One region of the Methylobacterium sp. WL1 genome, then DNA from elsewhere that is predicted to be linked to it. Evidence: predicted binding sites of a transcription regulator. Region 1 holds the regulator's gene; each other region holds the start of a gene.
What was found. The regulator PhoB, encoded in region 1, activates phosphate uptake and scavenging genes when phosphate is short. The targets are predictions, from matches to a motif close to TGTCATNNANCTGTCAT.
Positions count from the first base shown of each region.

Region 2: a site for PhoB is predicted at 1,661-1,677, ahead of phnC (phosphonate ABC transporter ATP-binding protein). Genes of this name have one in related genera too.
Region 3: a site for PhoB is predicted at 1,549-1,565, ahead of FVA80_RS26500 (inorganic phosphate transporter). Genes of this name have one in related genera too.

Region 1 covers NZ_CP042823.1:2,472,173-2,477,358, forward strand. Annotated here, with positions in the region: gene FVA80_RS12080 (aminopeptidase P family protein) at 1-19, shown strand, start outside; gene FVA80_RS30505 (hypothetical protein) at 45-191, shown strand; gene FVA80_RS12085 (protein-disulfide reductase DsbD domain-containing protein) at 452-2,605, shown strand; gene phoB (phosphate regulon transcriptional regulator PhoB) at 2,651-3,346, opposite strand; gene phoU (phosphate signaling complex protein PhoU) at 3,521-4,243, opposite strand; gene pstB (phosphate ABC transporter ATP-binding protein PstB) at 4,559-5,186, opposite strand, start outside.
Region 2 covers NZ_CP042823.1:5,431,598-5,436,783, forward strand. Annotated here, with positions in the region: gene FVA80_RS26510 (ceramide glucosyltransferase) at 1-262, shown strand, start outside; gene FVA80_RS26515 (DUF1045 domain-containing protein) at 288-974, shown strand; gene FVA80_RS26520 (chloramphenicol acetyltransferase) at 967-1,599, shown strand; gene phnC (phosphonate ABC transporter ATP-binding protein) at 1,723-2,571, shown strand; gene phnD (phosphonate ABC transporter substrate-binding protein) at 2,699-3,631, shown strand; gene phnE (phosphonate ABC transporter, permease protein PhnE) at 3,657-4,538, shown strand; gene phnE (phosphonate ABC transporter, permease protein PhnE) at 4,535-5,186, shown strand, end outside.
Region 3 covers NZ_CP042823.1:5,423,324-5,428,509, reverse strand. Annotated here, with positions in the region: partial or broken gene FVA80_RS31700 (autotransporter domain-containing protein) at 240-1,091, opposite strand; gene FVA80_RS26500 (inorganic phosphate transporter) at 1,618-3,246, shown strand; gene FVA80_RS26495 (hypothetical protein) at 3,367-3,594, opposite strand; gene FVA80_RS26490 (MucR family transcriptional regulator) at 3,610-4,023, opposite strand; gene FVA80_RS26485 (helix-turn-helix domain-containing protein) at 4,276-5,186, shown strand, end outside.

The sequences.
Region 1 (5,186 bases):
TGCGCCTCTGGCGCTCTGATCCGGGCGCCTTCGAGTGCGCCCCGGTGCAGAACGTGCGCCTCGGCCACACGCAAGGATCGGATGGTGACGATGTCCGGCGGGTCCAGCTGATCGTCTGCGACGACGCCACCGACCCGCTCGACGGTGACAAGCTTTGCGACGTCGGCTTGGCGATACGCAAAGCTCTTTAGACGGCCGGCGAAACGCTGCGCGTCATCGCCGAGCACGGCGAACAGCGCGAGCTCCACGAACTCAGTGAAGGGTCGCCCTCTCCCTCATCCTGTTCGAGCCCCGCTGAGCGCCTCAGCGGCGTCGTGGCCGATGGCTCATGGGCTGGAGCGCAGGACAGGGCCCGAACCGGCGCGCTATAAGGCCCGTCACGAGACGACCCGCCTGCGTCTCGGAGATGACGCGGGTGAAACCGCGGCCGACCCGCGCGCGAAGGGACAGCATGATCCGCCGCCTCGCATTCCTTGTCCTGGCCCTTACCGCAAGCCTGTCGGCCGCGTCGGCGCAAGGCTTCCGCACGCCACCCGACTTGGTGCGGTCGAGCCTCGTGGCCGAGCCGATCGCGGTGGCCGGGGCGCAGCCGTTCACCCTGGCGGTGCGGATGCAGGTGAAGCCGGGCTGGCACGTCTACTGGCGCAACCCGGGCGATTCCGGTCTGCCCCCCGAAGTGACCTGGACCTTGCCGGCGGGCTTCAACGCCGGCGCGATCCGGTGGCCCGCCCCCGAGCGCATCGCGATCGCGACGCTGATGAACTACGGCTACGAGGGCGAGGTCACCCTGCTCGTGCCGGTCACGCCGCCGCCGAGCCTCGACCCGGCCGATCCGGTGCGGATCCAGGCCAAGCTGACCTACCTGGTCTGCGAGACCGAATGCGTCCCGGGCTCCGCCGACCTCGCCTTGACCCTGCCGGTGGGCGAGCCCCGGCCAGATGCCGGGCAGGCTGCCATGTTCGAGCGGGCTCGCACCGCATTGCCCGCCCCTGCGCTCTGGCCGCTGCAACTCTCGAGTCAGGGCGACACGCTGCAACTCGACTTCGCCGCGGCCGGCCTAAAGCCCGAGTCTATCAAGGCTGCATCGTTCTTCCCCTATTCCGAGACCGCCATCGACAACGCCGCCGTCCAGGTGATGCGCGTCGACGCATCCGGCCTGCACCTCACCCTCGCGCGGAGCACCCCGACGGACCCGGCACCGGCCGCCCTGCCGGGCGTGCTCACCGTGGAGGAGACGACCGGCGCCGAAACGCATCGCCTGGCCTTCGCGTACGGGGACGAGCCGGTTGCACCGGTCCCAGTGGCTGCACCCGAGGCTTCCGCCGCAGCCCAACCGGTCGCCCCGGCCTTCGACGCGCTGACCCTGGCGACCGCGGCGGGCCTGGCCTTTCTGGGCGGGCTGATCCTCAACCTGATGCCCTGCGTCTTTCCCGTCCTGTCGATCAAAGTGCTCGGCCTCGTCCGGCATGCCGGCGAGAGCGCGGCGCGCGTGCGCCTGCACGGCCTCGCCTACACGGCTGGGGTGATGGCAAGCTTCCTAGGCCTTGCAGGCTTGCTGCTCGCCCTCAAGGGCGGCGGGGCCGCGATCGGCTGGGGCTTCCAGCTGCAATCGCCGGCCGTGGTGGCCGGGCTCGCCTATCTGCTGCTCGCCATGGGCCTGAGCCTTTCGGGGGTTGTCCATGTCGGCGGTCGGCTCACCGCCATCGGAGACGGGCTCGCCCGGCGCTCGGGTCTCAGCGGCTCATTCTTTACGGGCGTTCTCGCGACCCTGGTGGCAACCCCCTGCACGGCACCGTTCATGGGCTCGGCCGTGGGCTTCGCGCTGACCCAGAGCGCCGGCGTCGCGCTCGCGGTGTTCGCCAGCATGGGCTTGGGCCTCGCCCTGCCCTTCCTGGCGCTGACCCTGTGGCCGCCGGCGCTGCGGGCGCTGCCGCGGCCGGGCGCCTGGATGGAAACCCTGAAGCAGGTTCTGGCTTTCCCGGTCTACGCAACGGTGGCGTGGTTGATCTGGGTCCTGGCCCAGCAGGTCGGCCCGCAGGGGCTTCTGGTGGGGCTGATCGGCCTCGTGCTGGTGGGCTTCGCGGCTTGGGCCTGGGAGCACGGGCGCGCCGCCGCTTCGCGGGTCGGACCCGGCGTCCAGGGCGTCGCGCTGCTGACGGTCGTCGCCGTCGGGGCATTGACCCTGACCCTCGATCGCGACCGGGCCGTGCCCGTCGCCCGTGCCGCCGCAGAGGGCGTCGAGCCCTTCACGCAGGCGCGTCTCGACGCCTTGGTGAACGCGCGGCGGCCGGTCTTCGTGAACATGACCGCCGCTTGGTGCATCACATGCGCGGTCAACGAGACGACCTCGTTGTCCACGAAGGCCGTGCGGGCCGCCATGAATGATCGGGGTGTGACCTACCTGAAGGGCGACTGGACCAACCAGAACCCCGAGATCACCCGCCTGCTGGAGGCGCATGGGCGCAGCGGCGTCCCGCTGTACCTGCTCTACACGGGCACTGGGGAGGCAAAGGTGCTGCCGCAGATCCTCACCGAGGGAACGGTGCTGGCGGCCTTGCAGGCGGTACCGGCCGCCTCCGGTAAGAGCGCAGCGCTGGCACGCTGACCGAGGAGGCAGGCGCGCCGTTCCGCCCCGACGGGCTGGAGGTCTTCAGGCTTCGAGGGAAAACGTCTCGTCGAAGGCGTATCCCGAGCCCCGCACGGTGCGGATCGGGTCGGCCTGCCGGGGGGCGTTGAGCGCCTTGCGCAGCCGCCCGACATGCACGTCCACGGTGCGCTCGTCGATGTAGACGTCGTGGCCCCAGACCCCGTCGAGGAGCTGTTCACGGGAAAAAACCCGGCCCGGCGCCAGCATCAGGAATTCGAGCAGCCTGAATTCGGTTGGCCCGAGATGGAGTTCCTCGCCGGCGCGCCGGACCCGGTGGCCGGAGCGGTCGAGCTCAATGTCGCCCGCCGCCAGACGGTCGGCGACGTGGGCCGGCTTGGCCCGACGCAGCAGCGCCCGAACGCGGGCCAGCAGTTCCGGCACCGAGAACGGCTTGACGATGTAGTCGTCGGCGCCGGTTCCGAGCCCGCGGACCCGGTCGCCTTCCTCGCCGCGCGCGGTGAGCATGATCACCGGCAGACGCTCGGTCTCGCGTCGGGCCCGGATGCGGCGGCACAACTCGATGCCCGAGAGGCCGGGCAGCATCCAGTCGAGCAGGACCAGATCGGGCGTGCGCTCGGCCAGGAGCAGTTCGGCGTCGTCACCGCGACTGGCCGAATCCACCAGGAATCCTTCGGCCTCCAGGTTGTAGCGCAGCAGGGTAGTCAGCGCCTCCTCGTCCTCGACGATCAGGACTTGCATGCTCACGTTCGATAACCTGTTCCGAATTCGGCACGCATCGAATCAACCGCGCCGGAGGGCCCGGACGCGCCGATGGTGCGGCAGGGGCCGCGATTCCTCAACCCACGCGCACTCCCACCGGGGCTTTGTCCCGCAGGTGGGAGTGCGCGCTGCGGAGGAACCGCGAACCGCATGTCACGGGGCCGTGGCGGCAGGCCCGACCGTCGCGTAGTTCGACGCGTCGTTCTTCGGCCGCTCGCCCGCCAGCGTCTCACCGGTGGCGAGGTAATGGATCGTCTCGGCGATATTGGTGGTGTGGTCGCCGATGCGTTCGACGTTCTTCGCGCAGAAGAGCAGATGCGTGCAGAACGAGATGTTGCGCGGATCCTCCATCATGTAGGTGAGGAGCTCGCGGAACAGCGAATTGTACAGGGCATCGATCTCGCCATCCCGCTCCCAGACATCGTAGGCCGCCTTGATGTCGCGGCTGGCATAGGCGTCGAGGATATCCTTGAGCTGAGCTTCCGCGAGGTCGCTCATGTGGCGCACGCCGAGCACGATCTTCTGCGCAGGCGCCTGATCGGAGATCGCGACGACCCGCTTGGCGACGTTCTTGGCGAGGTCGCCGATCCGCTCCAGATCGCCGGACACGCGGATTGCCGAGATGGTCTCGCGCAGGTCGATCGCCAGCGGCTGACGCCGGGCGATGAGCAGCACTGCCCGCTCTTCGATGTCACGCTGGAGCGCATCGAGGCGCTTGTCGGCGAGGATCACCGCCTGGGCGAGCGTATCGTCCCGGCGGACGAGGGCATCGGTCGCCTCGGCGGCCATCTTCTCGGCGACGCCGCCCATCTCGGAAATCGAGCGACGCAGGTCATCCAGGTCGGTGTCGTAGGAACTGACGATATGGCCGGGCATGGTGGATCCTTCGATGGCGTCCCGCAAACCTTGATCCGCGAGGTCTGGCGGAAACCCGCCGCTGCGATCACGGATACCGTTGTACGTTTCCCGGTACCCAGTCCCTTGGATAGTTCACGTCATGATGCGGAGCGGAGCAGATTTCGGAACGCGACAAAAACAACCGGAATAGGCCGATGTTCCCAGGTCAACGCAACATGCCTCGGAGTAGCGCCCGGTCGAATTCCGATCGGGCGCGGCTCCGCGTCTTGAGATCGACGCGCAAACATGTGCCGATCCGGTCATCAACTCTTCCGCGAAACTTCCGCGATTGGCTTAACCGAACCGCCCGGTGATGTAATCCTGGGTCCGCTGCTCCACAGGGTTCATGAACATGCGGTTGGTGGGGCCGAACTCGATCAATTCACCCAGGTACATGAAGGCGGTGAACTGCGAGATGCGCGCAGCCTGCTGCATGTTGTGCGTGACGATCACGATGGTGAACTCGTCGCGCAGCTGCTCGATCAGTTCCTCGATGCGGCCCGTGGAGATCGGGTCGAGCGCCGAGGTCGGCTCGTCGAACAGGATCACCTCCGGGCTCTGGGCCACGGTGCGGGCGATGCACAGGCGCTGCTGCTGGCCGCCGGAGAGCCCGGTGCCCGCCTGGCGCAGCTTGTCCTTCACCTCGTCCCAGAGGGCGGCCTTGCGCAGGGACTGCTCCACCCGCCCGTCGAGTTCGGATTTCGGCAGCTTCTCGTAGAGGCGCAGCCCGAAGGCCACGTTGTCGTAGATCGACATCGGGAACGGGGTGGGCTTCTGGAAAACCATGCCGATCCGCGAGCGCAGGTCGTTCAGGTCGACGGACGGGTCGAGGATGTTCTCGCCGTCGAGCATGATCTGACCTTCGGCCCGCTGCTCCGGGTAGAGGCTGTAGATCCGGTTGAAGCAGCGCAGCAGCGTGGAC
Region 2 (5,186 bases), 3.0 Mb from region 1:
GCTCTGGGCCGGCAGCTCGGCCGGCCTCGCGGGCGCTGCCGGCCTCATCGGGCTGTGCTATGGGGCCGAGTACCGGCTCGCGGTCCGCGCGGGCTGGCAACGCGGGCCGCGCATGCTGGCGGCGTTCCTGGTGCGCGACGCGCTGATCCCGGCCCTGTGGCTCGCCGCCTGGGTGCAGAGCGCCATCGTCTGGCGCGGCAACGCCATGGATGTGCGCCCGCGCCGCGCCAGCGTCGACCGCGCCTGCGCGCCGACGGCGTGACCGCGCGGAGGCCGGAGGTCATCACATGACGCGCCGCTACGCTCTCTATTGGCTCCCCCCGCCCGGCTCGGGCCTGGCCGCCTTCGGCAACGCCGTGCTCGGCTACGACAACGCCGCCGGCGCGCCGGTGCCGCATCCGCAGGCCCTCGGCGACCTCGCCGCCGTCACGGCGGGCGCCCGGGTCTACGGGTTCCATGCGACCCTGAAGGCGCCGATGCGCCTCGCCCCGGGCACCGAGGAGGCGGACCTCGTCGCGGCGGTGCGGGACCTCGCAATCGGGCACCCGCCGGTGGCGCTCGGGTCGCTGGCCGTCGCGGCGCTCGGGCCGTTCCTGGCGCTGGTCCCCGCGGCTCCGCCGGCGGAGCTCGGGTTGCTCGCCGCCGAATGCGTCGCCGCCCTGGACCCGTGGCGGGCGCCGCTGTCGGAGAGCGAGCGCACCAAGCGCCGCCCGGAGCGCCTCGATCCGCGCGGCCGCACCCTGCTCGCCCGCTGGGGCTATCCGTATGTCTTCGAGGCTTTCCGGTTCCACATGACGCTGACCGACGCCCTACCGGATCCCGACCGCGCCGCCTGGCTGCGCCGCCTGTCCGACGCCTACGCGGCCACGCGACCTGAGCCCGTGGTGATCGACGCCCTGAGCGTGCTCGTGCAGGACGGGGTCGAGCCGTTCCGGCTGCTGGCGCGCCTGCCTTTCGGAGACGCGCATGGCTGACCAGCATCTCGGCCTCCAGGCAGCCGTCGACCCCAGCGCCCGGATCGTCGACTGCCATCTCGGCCGCTACACGCAAATCGGCGCCCGCACCCGCCTGACCGAGACCGTCCTCGACGATTATTCCTACATCGCCCAGGACGGGGAGGTGATCTACACCACCATCGGCAAGTTCTGCTCGATCGCCGCCGCGGTGCGGATCAACCCGGGCAACCACCCGATGGAACGCGCGAGCCAGGCGCATTTCACCTATCGGGCTCAGGCCTACTGGCCCGAGGAGGCGGACGAGGACGCGTTCTTCGCGCGCCGCCGGGCAAGCCCGGTGACCATCGGCCACGACGTCTGGATCGGCCATGGGGTGGTGGTGCTGCCCGGCCGCAGCATCGGCACCGGCGCCGTGGTCGGGGCGGGCGCGATCGTCACGCGGGACGTCCCGGCCTACACGATCGTCGTCGGCAACCCGGCTCGACCGGTGCGCCGCCGCTTCCCCGAGCCGGTCGCCGAGCGGCTGGAGCGCCTCGCCTGGTGGGATTGGGACCACGACCGCCTGCGCAAGGCGCTTCCGGATTTCCGCGCGCTGCCGATCGAAGACTTCCTGGAGCGGTACACCAGTCGGTCGGGCACGTAGGGAGACGCCGGGGCGCGCAACTCCGGATTTGGTGCGCCGACTAAAGAAATCATTTTGTATTCGTCATTCAACCGTCGTGGAAGAGGCGTTTAGCTGCCTCCACCCCGCAGCGGATGGATGTTTATGCTCGTCGTAGAGGATCTCACGCGTCAGTACGGCGGCCGTCGAGCCGTGGACGAAGTCTCGCTGCGGATCGAGCGCGGCAGCTTCGTCGGTGTGATCGGCCGATCGGGAGCCGGCAAATCAACGCTCCTGCGGTTGATCAACCGTCTCGCCGATCCGAGTTCCGGGCGCATCCTCTATGACGGCCGCGACATCACCGGCCTGAGCGGTCGGCCGCTCCGCGAATGGCGCACCCGCTGCGCCATGATCTTCCAGCAGTTCAATCTGGTCGGCCGCCTCGACGTGATGACCAACGTGCTGATGGGCCGGCTGAGCCATGTGCCGACCCACCGCTCCCTGCTCCGGCTGTGGTCGGACGAGGATCGGGCCATGGCCCTCGCCGCCCTGGAGAGCTTCGACATGGGCGAGTTCGCCGGCCAGCGGGCCGACGGCCTGTCGGGCGGCCAGCAGCAGCGCGTCGCCATCGCCCGGGCGCTGGTGCAGGAGCCCGAGATCCTGCTCGCCGACGAGCCCGTGGCGTCCCTGGACCCGCGCAACACCCGGCTGGTGATGGATGCCCTGGCGGCCGTGAACCGGCGCTACGGCATCACGGTCCTGTGCAACCTGCATTCCCTCGATCTCGCCCGGGCCTATTGCGACCGCCTCGTCGGGCTCGCCGCAGGCCGAGTGGTGTTCGAGGGCGGCCCGTTCGACCTCACCGAGGACGTGGCGCGCCGGCTCTACGGCCTGGAGGCGGGCGAGGTGCTGGACGATTCCCCGGAGCGCGAGGCCGAGCAGCGGGCGGCCCTGCCGGGGCTGCCCGGCCTCGTCCCGGCCCAGCCCATCCGCGAGGCCGCCATCGGCGCCTGAGCCGGGGCGCCGGTCGCCGGCGCACCGGGCTCGAGGCCCCCAACAACGACGGATGGAAACGCCCGACCGGACGCGCCGACCGCGCGGCCGGCCAATCCAGCGCTTGAACAGACCCGAGGACCACCCGATGATCACCCGACGCACCCTTGCCGCCGCCGCCGCGGCGTCGATCGCCCTCTTCAGCCTTCCGGCCGCCGCCCAGGAGTGGAAGGCCAAGTATCCCGAGCTGACCCTCGCGGTCATCCCGATGGAGAATGCCAGCGGCACCAACGACCGCTACGCGCCCCTGGCCGACTACCTGACCAAGACGATCGGCGTCCCGGTCAAGCTGCGGGTCGCCAGCGACTACGCCGCGGTGATCGAGGGCCAGCGGGCCGGCAACATCCAGATCGCGTTCTACGGCGCCGCTTCGTTCGGCCGGGCCGTGATGACCGGCGTGAAGATCGAGCCGCTCGTGAACCCGCAGCACGAGACCGGCGCCTCGGGCTATTACTCGGTGCTCTACGTGCTGGCTTCCAGCCCGTACAAGACGGTGGCGGATTTGAAGGGCAAGAACCTCGCCCTGGTCGACCCGAACTCCACCTCCGGCAACCAGGCGCCGCGCTTCTTCCTGAAGCGGGCCGGCTACGACGTGGACCGGTATTTCGGCAAGGCTGTCTTCGCCGGCAGCCACGAGAACGCGGTCCTGGCGCTGACCCAGGGCACCGTCGAGGCCGCCGCCAACCTGTGGAACTCCGAGACCGACACGATGGTGACCCGCATGGTCGCCAAGGGCGTCCTGAAGAACCCGGACGGCACGCCGATGAAGCAGTCGGACTTCCGGGTGGTGTTCAAGTCCGACTTCCTGCCGGAGGGCCCCTACGCCGTGCTGGCGAGCCTGCCGGACGACCTGAAGGCCAAGATCCGCCAGGCCTTCCTCGACCTGCCGAAGGCCGACAAGGCGGCGTTCGACCGGCTGTCCGACGGCAAGGATCTCAGCCTCACCCCGGTGACGCTCAAGGATTACCAGCCGGTCATCGACATGCTGAAGTTCAACGACAAGCAGCGCAAGAAGTCCTGATCGCGTTGCTGAGGAGGCGCCGGCCTTGCGCGGCCTGACACCCCTGCCGCCGGAGCGGGTCGCCGCCCTCTCCGGCCTGTACGCGGCGGCGAGCGGCTCCGCCCGCCGCCGCACCCTCGCGAGCTTCGCCGTCCTGGCGGTGCTGGCGCTCCTGGCCGGGCTCGTCGCCGAGGTCCGGCCGCTGGTCCTCGTCGCGAACATCGGCAAGTTCACCGCCTATATCGAGCAGATCTGGCCGCCGATCGGCCTCGATCACCCAGTGGCGGACATGCGCGCCTGGTACTGGGGCCTGCCGGGCTGGCTCGCCCTGCTCGGCGAGACGCTGCTGATGGCGTATCTCGGAACCCTGCTCGGGGCGGTTGCGGGCTTCGCCCTCAGCTTCGTCGCGGCCGCCAACCTGGTCCGGTCGGCCCCGGTGCGCTTCCTCGCCAAGCGCGTCTTGGAGGTGTGCCGCACGATTCCCGACGTGGTGTTCGCGCTGCTGTTCGTGATCGCCTTCGGCCTCGGCCCGATGGTCGGCGTGCTGGCCCTGGCGATCCACACCACGGGGGCGCTCGGCAAGCTGTTCTCCGAGGTGGTCGAGAATATCGACATGCGCCCGGTGGAGGGCCTGTCCGCCTCGGGCGCCAGCTGGCTCGAGACCGTGCGCTTCGCGGTGCTGCCGCAGGTGCTGTCGAACTTCGTCTCCTATGGGCTGCTGCGCTTCGAGATCAACGTGCGCGGGGCCGCGGTGCTGGGCTTCGTCGGCGCCGGCGGCATCGGGCAGGAGTTCCTGGCCGCGATCCGCAACTTCTACTACGCGGATGTCAGCGCGATCCTGGGGCTGATCATCCTGACCGTCGTCGGCATCGACCTCGCCACCGAGCAGGTCCGGCACCGGCTGACCGGCCTGGAGGAGGCCCGATGAGCGGCGGCGGAACCGAAACCCTGCGGGCGGCCGCCCGGGCCGATCTCGCGCGCCTGCGGGCCCGCTATCCCGCGCAGTTCCGGACCGATCGGGCCGCGCGGCTGCGCCGGCTGGCGGTTCTCGCGGGCCTGGCCGGACTGGCCGGCTTCGGCGCCTGGCAGTTCGAGATGTCGCCGGCCCGGATCCTCTACGGGCTCGGCCGGCTCGGCACCTTCGCGGTGCTGATGCTGCCGCCCTCGCCGGAGGGGCATCTCGGCACCTTCGTCCACGCGCTGGGCGAGACCCTGGGCATCGCCTTCCTGGGCACCCTGACGGCGGCGATCCTGGCCTTCCCGGTGGCGCTGCTGGCTGCCCGCAACGTCGTGCCTAATCCGTTCGCGCATTTCGCCGTGCGCCGGGGCCTCGACGTGATGCGCTCCGTGGACGTGCTGATCTGGGCGCTGATCTGGATCAACGTCGTCGGCCTCGGCCCCTTCGCGGGCATGCTCGCCATCGCGTGCTCGGATTTCGGGGCGTTCGGCAAGCTGTTCTCCGAGGCGATCGAAACCTGTGACCGGAAACCCGGTGAGGGGGTCGTCGCCTCGGGGGGCTCGGCCCTGCACCGCATCCGCTTCGGGCTGATCCCGGGGGTGCTGCCCGTGCTGGCGA
Region 3 (5,186 bases), 3.0 Mb from region 1:
CCGGCGCTGTTGGCGGCGCCGCTCGCGCAGGCCGCGACGGTGTTGCCGCATTGGGCGGCGAGATAGGCCTGAAGCTGCCCCTGCGCCTGCACGAACTGGTTCGGCAGGTTGATCGCCACGCCGGTCACCGCGGCGTTGTTGACGTAGGCCGGGTTCGTGAACGCCTGGGCCAGGTCGTAGGCCGCCAGCGCCCGGCTGCCGATCACGTCGAGGGGGTAGTGAACGCCGAGCACGATCCGGCTCTCGCCGTACTCGGAGGCCCGCAGCAGCACGTTCTGGTATTGCTGCGGCACCAGCATCGCCAGCAGGTAGCCGCTGGTGAACGCGTAGGTGGTGTGCCCGCTGGGGAAGGAGGCGTTGGTCGCGAGGCCGGTCAGCGCCGTCGGATCGAACGGGTTGATGCGGCCGGGCGCGACCTGGACCGGGCGCGACGAGCCGTAGACGTCCTGGCCCGGCTGGGTGTTGGTGACCCCGTAGGCGCGGTCGTAGACGCTGTTGGTGGTGTTGGGCAGGCCGTCATACGTCGGCAGCCCGTAGCCCGCGGGCGCCACGGCCGGCACCGCCACGTAGTTGGCGGGTGTCACGCTCGGGTTGTTGGCCGCGCCGTTGGCGAAGTAGTTCTTCGCGACGCCGAGGTTGTTGCCCGTGAACGTGTTGGCGTTGACCAGCAGGTTGACCACGCCGCCGAGGGCGCCGTTCACGCCCTGGGCGGTCCCGCGCTGGTAGATCGGGCCGAGCTGCGCACCGAGGCCGCCGACCCGTTGCTGCGGGACGATGCCGTTGATCGGCGTCTGTCCGGGCAGGCCGCCGGCGATGTTGGCCGCGACGCCGTAGCTGCCGAGCCCCGAGGACGACAGGGCGTTGCTCGCCGCGCTGAGCAGGTTCTTGTCGCTGATCGCCACCTGCTGCCGGGCGAGGTCCGCGCCGGTGTTGAGGGCGATCGTCTGCGCCAGGTTCAGGCTCAGCGTCGCCTGCCCGGCCGCCGTTGCGTTGAGCGCCAGGTACGGCGCCAGCAGGTTGAGCACGTTGACGTCGGAGGCCGTGGTGTTGACGGTCTGCGCCTGCACCCCCGACCCGCACGCGGCGACCATCAAGGCCGCGATCGAGACCCCATAGCGAACGCTCATTCCTGGCCCCCAAGCCTGCGGCCCTTCGGCCTGCGGCGGGAGATTTAGCCACTTCCGCGAACGCGAATGCGTCATAATCCATTCACAAAGCCCTGAATCATCGCGTGTATCCTGTCAGCAACAGCCAGACATCTTAGCCGGCGCAAATCCAGGGCCATGTTAATCTTGCGCTTTGCTTCCAGCGCCGCGGCCGCGGCTCCGCAAACGCGTCACGCTGCACTCCAGGCCGGACGCCTCCCCGTCGATCGGTGCGGGCCATCGCCGGACGGATGTCCGGTACCGGAACCGGGCGCGGTCGTATCAGTAAACACCCCGGCCCAGACCTCGAAGTGGGCGGAATAGACTTCGTGCAGATTGATATTTTCGGATCGTCGGCGGTAGGCGCACGAATATAATGCTTCGCTGAATACCTTCGGCAAAACGTCACTGAAACGTCATCCCACAATCTTAATCCCGCCTCGCTTCCGAAGACGATTCAACGCGAGGGCCCATGTCCGATTCCGCCGTCATTCCGCAACACGGGGTGGGGAACAGGCCCGCGGGCGGTCCGCGCCTCGAGCACGGGATCCATCTGGGGGGCGTCGTCGCCTTCCTGGCGGTTCTGGTGGCCGGGCTCGGCTACGCGGTGGTGAGCCTCATCGCCGACATGAACGCCGTCGGCGAGGCGCCGCTGGCCTACGGGGCCTTCGCGCTGCTCGGGCTCGCGCTGCTGATCGCCCTCGCCTTCGAGTTCGTGAACGGGTTCCACGACACCGCCAACGCGGTGGCCACCGTCATCTACACCCACTCGATGCCGCCGCTGGTGGCGGTGGTCTGGTCGGGCTTCTTCAACTTCCTGGGGGTGATGCTGTCCTCGGGCGCGGTGGCTTACGCCATCGTCACCCTGCTGCCGGTGGAGCTGATCCTGCATGTCGGCTCGGGAGCCGGCTACGCGATGATCTTCGCGCTGCTGCTCGCCGCCATCATCTGGAACCTCGGGACCTGGGCCTTCGGCCTGCCGAACTCCTCGTCGCATGCGCTGATCGGCTCGGTGCTGGGCGTCGGCCTCGCCAACCAGCTGATGGGCGGCGGCGACGGCACCGCCGGCGTCGACTGGAACCAGGCGTTCAATGTGTTCAAGGCGCTGCTGTTCTCGCCCCTGTGCGGCTTCGCCCTCGCGGCGCTGCTGCTGCTGGCCCTGAAATTCGCGGTGCGCCGCAAGGACCTCTACGAGGCCCCCAGGGGCGAGGCGCCGCCGCCGCTGTGGATCCGCAGCCTCCTGATCCTGACCTGCACGCTGGTGTCGTTCTTCCACGGCGGCAACGACGGCCAGAAGGGCATGGGCCTGATCATGCTGATCCTGATCGGCGCGGCGCCCACCGCCTACGCGCTGAACCGCACCATGTCGGACGACACGACCCCGGCCTTCATCCAGACCTCGGCGGCGGCGAGCCAAGTGTTCTCCGCCCGGGCCCCCGGCGCTCCCCAGCCGGAGACGGCGCAGGCGCGCCGGACGGTGACGGACGCCCTCAAGTCCAAGGACCTGAACCGGCCGCCGGTCTACGCCGCGCTCTCCGCGCTCGCCACCGACATCGCCGCCAGCGTGAAGAATTACGGCGCGATCCGCACCGTCCCGGCCGCCCAGACCGAGAACCTGCGCAACGCCATGTACCTCACCGCCGACGCGGTGCGGCTGCTGCCCAACGCCGGGGCTGATCTGTCCGAGGCCGAGAAGTCGACCCTGAAGAGCTACACCGGGCTGCTCAACAACGGCACCCGCTACATCCCGGGCTGGGTGAAGGTCTGCGTCGCCCTGGCGCTCGGCCTCGGCACCATGGTCGGCTGGAAGCGCATCGTCGTCACGGTGGGCGAGAAGATCGGCAAGACCCACCTCACCTACGCCCAGGGCGCGTCGGCCGAGATGGTCGCCGCGGGGACGATCGGGCTTGCCGAACTCTACGGCCTTCCGGTCTCGACCACGCACATCCTGTCCTCGGGCGTCGCCGGGACGATGGCGGCCAACGGCTCGGGCCTGCAGATGGCCACGGTGCGCAACATGGCCCTCGCCTGGATCCTGACCCTGCCGGCCGCCATCACGCTGGCCGCGACCTTGTTCTTCCTGCTGCGCCACGTGTTCTGACGCCGCGGGTATCGGCGGGGCCGAGCCCCGCAATCCACGGACAAGCATGACGACGGACAGGGCCGTTTCCGCACCCCGCGGAAACGGCCCTGTCCGTTCCGGCCCCGGTTTCCCGAGGCCTCACGGGCGCGCCATGGCACGCACGAAGGCGAGGCAGGTGCGGCGCGCGGCGACGGTCTCGATCGCCATGAAGGCCGTCACCAGATCCGCCGCCTGAGCCACGGCCTCGCGCGGCTCGGGCTCGTCCGGCAGGAAGGCGGCGACCGGCATGCGGAGCGTTCCGGCGATCCGCTCGAGGATCTCCACGGAGCGATCCGCCTCGGGCAGCCCGTGAACCGGATGGGTCATGGCGCAGGCCATCGTTCAGGCCGCCTGGTTACCGAGCTGGATCGCCCGGGCGATCTCCGAGCGCCGCTTGGCGTAGCCGGGAGCCACCATCGGGTAGTTGGCCGGCAGGCCGAACTTGGCGCGGTAGCGCTCCGGGGTGAGACCGTTGGCGGTGAGGTGGCGCTTCAGCGTCTTGTACGACCGGCCGTCGATGAAGCTGATCAGGCCGTTCTCGCCGATCGAGGCCTCGACCTCCGCGGCGGCCGGGCCGGTCCAGGACCGGGCGGAGCCGGCGGGATTGCGCTGGAGCACCGAGATCGCGGCATGGACCTGATCGATCAGCACCGGCAGATCCCCTGCCCCCACAGGGTTTCGCGACACGTAAGCGGCGACGATCGCGCCGACTTTCTCGAGCAGGAAGGAAGAGCGGGCTTCGGGTTCGTTGATCATGTCAGGATCTGCTGTTCAATCTCGCGTTATCAAAACCCCGCCTCTGTCGAACGACGGCCCGAAGGTCCGCCCCAGTGATCGACATCCGCGAAGGCCCCCACCGGCGGTGAGTTGCCAATTTCACCTCAGGTTGCTCAAATGCATCCCTTGAGGCTGAAAATAATATACAATATGTATCGGACGGCGCTTGTCTGGCGACGCGGATCCCTTGTTCCGGCCGCGCGAAATGCCGGTCGATCGAAAAATTTACTTATGGAAGCATTGTTTTCGACCGAGGGTCTTAACCCCCTGCACAGCTTTCGGCGCTGGCGGGAGGCGCTTGTCAGCCGGGGTGTCCCCCTCGAGCAGACGCGCCTCGACGACCGTCCCTTCCGGGCCAAGCTCGAAGCCGCGAGCGTCGGCCCGCTGGTGCTGACCCGCGTCACGCACGGCGCCATGCGCAGCGAGGCGACGCGCGGGCTGATCCGGCGCAACGGCAAGGACGGCACCGTCGTGGTGATCTTCAAGGTCGCCGGCACGTCGAAGCGCAGCCAGGATGGCCGTAGTTCGGTGCAGCGCCCCGGCGAGGTCGTGGTGATCGATCATCGTCCGGCCGCGCACGAGTCGAGCACGGACAGCCAGTCCCTGTTCCTGGAGCTGCCCCGGGAGCGCCTGGAGAGCGTGCTCGGGTCCACCCGGCGCTACACATCCCTGACGATGGGCGCCGACGTCGTCTCGACGGGGCTGACGGTCACGTTCTTCCAAGAGCTTGTCCGGTTGCGCGACCGGCTCGACCCTGACTCGGCCACCCGGATGGCGTCGGTCGGCGTGGACCTGATCGTCGCCAGCATCGCCGAGCGCCTGACGCTCGACGTGTCCCAGCCCCTGCACGGCACCGTCGTGGTCCAGCGCGCCAAGGCCCATGTCGAGGCCCATCTCGGCGACTCGACCCTCGACCCGCCCCAGCTCGCGGCGGCGGTGGGCGTGTCGCTGCGCCGGCTCCAGGAACTGTTCCAGGCGCGCGGCCAGCACATTTCCGACTGGATCTGGCAGCGCCGCCTGGAGGCGTCGGCCAAGCGCCTCGCAGACTCGGGCTGCGCCCAAATGCCGATCGGATCCCTGGCCTTCGGCTGCGGCTTCGCCAACCAGGCCCACTTCTCCCGCCGCTTCAAGGAACGCTACGG